Regions from separate parts of the Neobacillus sp. FW104-15D2 genome, predicted to be linked through region 1. Evidence: riboswitches for the same ligand, from Rfam matches in the RefSeq annotation. Region 1 holds a riboswitch; the other holds the start of a gene.
What was found. Region 1 has a riboswitch for lysine ahead of AC3WR0_RS02490 (aspartate kinase). Riboswitches for the same ligand answer to the same signal wherever they lie in the genome.

Region 2: another riboswitch for lysine. It lies ahead of AC3WR0_RS17035 (amino acid permease); the one in region 1 lies ahead of AC3WR0_RS02490 (aspartate kinase).

What each region holds. Positions count from the first base shown of each region.
Region 1 is NZ_JBYTCJ010000002.1:148,505-151,682, forward strand. Features, by position in the region: gene AC3WR0_RS02485 (YslB family protein) at 1-198, shown strand, start outside; gene AC3WR0_RS02490 (aspartate kinase) at 320-1,555, opposite strand; lysine riboswitch at 1,770-1,947, opposite strand; gene uvrC (excinuclease ABC subunit UvrC) at 2,018-3,178, opposite strand, start outside.
Region 2 is NZ_JBYTCJ010000022.1:27,257-30,434, reverse strand. Features, by position in the region: gene AC3WR0_RS17045 (YitT family protein) at 1-203, opposite strand, end outside; gene AC3WR0_RS17040 (MarR family winged helix-turn-helix transcriptional regulator) at 591-1,031, opposite strand; lysine riboswitch at 1,338-1,530, shown strand; gene AC3WR0_RS17035 (amino acid permease) at 1,633-3,114, shown strand.

The DNA.
Region 1 (3,178 bases):
GAATTTGAATTGGCAAGCCCGTTAATGGTTTCACGAGTAAAATCCAAGTCCGAACACTTTTTTCAGCTTGAGGCGGGCTTCCTTGCTCAGCAAATTGAATTCTTAAAAAATGCAGTTACTGAAGCATTTGAGCACCCTTTAAAAAAGGACTCAAAGGTAAAATTTACTGTAAAGTGGGATCATAAAGACACCCTATAAAAGGAAAACGAAGCAACTAGTTTTGCTGTCATCCAAATACATTAACAAAAAGCTTTCACCGAAAATCATGGGTGAAAGCTTTTAATTTTGGTCTTTCATAAAAATAAGCCAAATGATTTTTTTATCTTTTTACAGCCTGGTATTCCTTAGCTAAATCAAATGCGTTATGAAGCACTTCAACCGCTTTAAGCATACTTGTTTCTGCAACAACAGCGGATACTTTAATTTCTGATGTACTTACCATTTTCACATAAATTCCGTTATCAGCAAGAACCTTGAACATTTCTGCTGCAACGCCTGGATTGGAAACCATGCCGGAACCGACAATAGATACCTTTGCGAGCTTCATTTCCCATTCTACCTGGTCATACTCAAGAACGGCCCTGTTTTCCTCAAGAACCTTTAATGTATTCTCGAGATCCTCTGTCTTAATTGAGAAAGAAAGATTGGTTTCATTGGATTCAGTGGTACTCTGAATGATAATATCAACATTTATATGGTTTTTTGCAAGGGTAGTAAAGATTGTTGATAATCCAGTCAAATAATTATGCAATCCAAATATTGTCACTCTTGTTATTTCATCCTCAAAAGCAATTCCGCGGACAACTAAATTTTCCTCCATCTTTGGTTCCTCCTCAATAATTGTGCCTGATACTTTCTCCATGCTTGAACGAACCTCGAGAGGCACGCTATAATTCTTGGCAAATTCAACCGCTCTTGGATGAAGAACCCCTGCACCCAAATTGGCAAGCTCCAGCATTTCATCATAGGAAACTGCCAGGAGTTTTCGAGCATCCTTTACATATCTAGGGTCTGTTGTATATACTCCCGTAACATCAGTATAAATATCGCATTTATCTGCTTTTAAAGCTGCTGCAAGTGCTACTGCTGTTGTATCTGACCCGCCGCGTCCAAGAGTGGTTATTTCTCCGGAATCGGTAATCCCCTGGAAACCTGCAACTATAACAACTTTCCCTTCAGAGAGCTGCTTTTTAATTGAATCCGTTTCAATTTTTAATATACGTGCATTACCATGTACAGGTTCTGTATGTATACCCGCTTGCCAGCCTGTAAAAGATACAGAATCGGTCCCCTGGCTTTTTAAAGCCATAGCCAGCAGGGAGATTGTAATCTGTTCGCCTGTTGTTAAAAGCATATCCATTTCCCGCTTATCCGGCTGGGCGGATAACTCCTTTGCAAGACTAACCAGATGATCGGTTGTTTTACCCATAGCTGAAACAACAACAACAACGTCATTGCCTCTTAGCTTTTCCTCCTTGACTCTCTCTGCCACATTCAAGATTCTTTCCGCACTGCCAACAGAAGTCCCTCCAAATTTTTGAACAATTAATCCCACTTTTTTCCCCTTCTTTCCGGTTTTTCAGAGCTGATTTATTTCAGTTTTCCCCATTAGAAAAACTCGGCATTCGCCAAGTCCTTTTTGGCGGATACCCTAGTTTTTCTTATGCGTTCAGAATTTATGGATATAAATTCTGATTAGCTAAAAAAACAAAAAAGCAATGAGAGATTATCTCATTGCTTTGAACACGAATAAAAAACATACGCGTACAATGTGAGATAGCTCTCCAGGGTTTGTACCCTGACAATCCGGCATTTATTCAATACAGGACCAGCAAAGAAGGTGATGAGTCCTTCACTGCTTCGGCGGATAATCCCTTTCACGGCCCTTCCCGGAAGCTCACTCTTCTCCAGGCCATTACTCTTGATTCCCGCACCTCTACCTACACTTTAATACTATAAAGTGATAGTAATATAAAGTTTTTTAAATTATAGCATAACTATAATTTCCTGACAATGCTTATTCCTGAAGTTTTTTTTGCAGCTCTTCTGCTACGTTTAGCGGAATTCCAGCTTCCAAAAGTTCTTCAAGTCCTGCTTCCTTCATCTTCTTAACCGATCCAAAATGTTTAAGCAATAACTTTTTCCTCTTTTCTCCAATGCCCTGGATATCATCAAGGAGAGAATGAAAAGCTGTTTTCCCCCGGGTCTCCCGGTGGAAAGTGATAGCGAACCGGTGAACTTCATCCTGAATTCTTTGCAGCAAATAAAATTCCTGGCTGTTTCTTCCTAATGGAATAATTTCTAAAGGATTTCCGTATAGAAGCTGGGAGGTTCTGTGTTTCACATCTTTTACCAATCCTGAAAGAGGAATATCCAGACCCAACTCATTTTCCAATACATCTCTAACAGCTTCAACGTGCCCTTTTCCTCCGTCAATGATAATTAAATCAGGAAGGGGAAGTGATTCTTTTAGAACTCTTGTGTATCTTCTTCTAACAACTTCCCTCATTGATTCATAATCATCCGGACCCTTTACGGATTTAATCTTATATTTGCGATACTCTCTTTTATTTGCTTTTCCATCCTGAAAAACAACCAGTGCTGAAACAGGATCAGTTCCCTGAATATTAGAGTTATCAAAAGCCTCAATCCGGTGAGGCGTATAGATGCCAAGAAGGCTTCCAAGGTTCTCAACTGCTTTAATGGAACGCTCTTCATCCCTTTCAATAAGCGAGAACTTCTCATTTAAAGCAATTCGGGAATTTTTAATGGCAAGTTTTACAAGCTCTTTTTTTTGCCCTCTTTGCGGCTTTAGAACTTTAACTTCCAATAGCTGTTCGGCAAGTGCAGTATCCATTTCGTCTGGAATTAGAATTTCCTTTGGCTTGATATGGTTTGCTTTTTCATAAAACTGGCCAAGATAGGTTAAGATTTCTTCTTCAGGCTCGTTGTATATTGGGAACAAGGAGACATCCCGTTCGATTAATTTTCCCTGACGGACAAAAAACACCTGAACACACATCCATCCTTTATCAACCGCATAGCCAAATACATCCCGGTCGGTAAAGTCAGTTGTAGTCATTTTCTGCTTTTCCATGGTTGTTTCTATATGAGCAATTTTATCCCGGTATTCCTTAGCCCTTTCAAAATCTAAACTCTCTGCTGCAAGGGTCATTTT
Region 2 (3,178 bases), on a different contig from region 1:
TTTCCGAGTTTCAAATATCCAATAACTAATAAAGGAAAATTAAGCAAGAAGTTAGCAACACCTGTATTGATCGGTGAAACCATCGCTATGATCATTGATACGCCGCTCATACCGCTGCTCATCACTTTGTGAGGTATTAAAAATAAATTAAAAGCAAGTATAATAATTATTGATCCAAATAATAATCTAAGCAACCTCATCAAAAGTGTCCTCCTGATACAAACAGACTTTTCTTTTTATAAAATATACTGATTATCCCTTTCTAAGTAAATTTAATAGTTTTTTAAAATAATTTAAATTAGTCTGTCTTTAAACAAAGGACTATCTCTCCAAATTTCCTTACTGGCATCCCTTCACTAAAGAATTACTTTTTAAGCAAAAAGAAACCGTGGTTTTTCAGTTCAAATTTTAAGGTACCCAAGAAATTGAAAGACAATGTACTTTACCTGGTTTCTCTCTTTTTCTCTCAGAGAATTTATTACAGATTAACTTCATATATGAAATTAATTAAACAGAAAAATTTCATATATGAATTAAATAATATTTTTTATTTCGTATATGAAATAAGGCGGAAATAAACGGGAACCCGTTTATGTTTCCGTCCCTGATAAAGTATTTAATTGATTCTTTATATATCCTAACTGCAATTGAAGTCTAATACGCTCTTCATTCCCAAGAAATCCGAATATTTTTCTCAAATATTCTTCATATTGGGCATTGAATTTTTCTTTTACTTGTTCCCCTTTCTCTGTAAGACATACCAGTGTTATTCTCTGATCGGATTGGTGATTTTCTTTTTTGACATAACCATCCCTTTTCAATCTCTGAATCATAGTAGTCATGTTACTTGGTGCACAGCCAATTTCATCAATTAATTCTGTCATCGTAGCTTTTCCAAGACGGGATAGAACCTGAATGACCCCAAACTGAACAAAGCTAATATTTAAAGATTCTAGTTCTTTATCAATGCCCCTTTGAAGAAGATGATGTACATCCCTTACTAAATTATATAGCTCCCTATTCTGGTTCATTTTCCATCCTCCTTGCAAATTCAATAAGAATAACTATTTTGATATAAAGTTAATTCTGGTATAAGCGCATCTAATTTATTAGAAAAACTTGGCATTCGCCAAGTCCCTTTGGCGGATGCCCTAGTTTTACTTATCACGCTCAAATCGGTACATCCTGTACCTTTCGCCTGACTAGGACTTCCTGTCCGTCGTGCGTTCAGAATTTAGGGATATAAATTCTGATTAGCCAAAAAAGGATTGACATTCTTCTGTTTTTAATTATACTTTAAAACTATACTAACTTAATAACTTTAAATCCTCATCAACCGATGAGGTAGAGGTCGCGGCTTTTATTAGTAAAACGGACGAGGTTCAGAGAAAATCTAAAACTCCGTTTGAAAGGAAGAGTTGCCGAAGTTTGTTTTTGTTCTCTGCAAGGACAAGCTGGGGCTGTTTCCAAAAAGGAACAGAACTGTCACGTTTGTGCCCTACCAGCCAAACGTGTTGTGCTATCTTTCGGAAGGTATGATGCGGGGTACTGATATGCCGTCGAATCTGCTTCGAGGGCATTTTTATATTCCCGACTCCTTCCGCAACATCTAGAAAAGGGGTATAGATTTTCATGCAGACATCTTACAAGGAAAAAACATTATCATCAGCTTTCCCACAATCTAAAAAAGGAACATCTGAGTTAAAGCGTTCCTTAAAGTCCAGACACTTAACCATGATCTCCTTAGGCGGGACTATTGGTACTGGTCTATTTTTGGCAAGTGGCGGAGCTATCCACACAGCCGGGCCGGGCGGAGCACTTCTCTCCTATATTCTAATTGGAATAATGGTTTATTTCCTAATGACCAGCCTTGCTGAAATGGCAGCCTACATGCCTGTTGCTGGAAGCTTTAGCACATATGCTACCAAATTTATAGATCCATCACTTGGTTTTGCTTTAGGATGGAATTATTGGTACAACTGGGCTATAACTATTGCCGCTGAACTATCTGCTGTCACAATGATCATGAAATTTTGGTTTCCAAACACACCTTCTATGATTTGGAGCAGTATATTTTTAGTGATCATGTTTCTCTTAAACTATCTTTCTGTAAAAGGTTTTGGTGAAGCTGAGTATTGGTTCTCTTTAGTTAAAGTAGTCACTGTCATCATTTTTATTATTACAGGATTTTTAATGATTTTTGGAATTATGGGCGGTCATGCGCCTGTTGGATTTAAAAACTTTACAGTTGCTGATGCACCATTCCACGGTGGCTTTATGTCTATGCTCGGTATTTTTATGGCAGCAGGCTTCTCGTTCCAGGGAACTGAATTGCTTGGGGTAGCAGCTGGAGAAAGTGATGATCCAACAAAAAGCATTCCAAAGGCTGTAAAACAGGTTTTCTGGCGTATTCTTCTATTTTACGTGCTTGCCATCCTTGTAATTGGTTTATTAATACCATATACAAATCCAAACCTGGCAAGCGGTGAAGTTACAGTAAGTCCGTTTACAATGGTTTTCCAAAAAGCAGGTATTGCTTTTGCCGCATCTGTAATGAATGCTATCATTTTAACTGCCGTACTTTCAGCAGGAAACTCTGGTATGTATGCTTCAACCAGAATGCTTTGGGATTTGGCGCGTGAAGGAAAAGCTCCTAAATTTCTAGGTAAATTGAATAAAAACGGAGTTCCTGTTAATGCTTTAATCGTAACTTCTCTTGTTGGCACAGTGGCATTCCTTGCTTCACTTTTCGGTGACGGCAAAGTCTATGTTTGGCTGCTTAATGCCTCTGGAATGTCAGGTTTTATTGCCTGGCTTGGAATTGCCCTAAGTCATTATCGTTTCCGTAAAGCATTTGTTGCACAAGGTAAAAGCCTAAATGTCCTGCCATATAAAGCTTTGCTGTTCCCTTTTGGTCCTATATTTGCTTTTGTTCTTTGTACAATTGTAGTCTTGGGACAAAACTACTCAGCATTTATGGGTGACCATATCGATTGGAATGGTGTTCTTGTTTCCTATATTGGCCTTCCTCTCTTTATTGTAACTTGGCTTGTTTATAAATTTGTTAAGAAAACAAAGGTTGTTAAACTGGAAGAGTGCGATCTTTCAAACTAAGTTAAAAGCTGTCTTATGCGGTACTCTTTCCGCTGGGGCAGCTTTTTTTATTTCTACTGTTTAT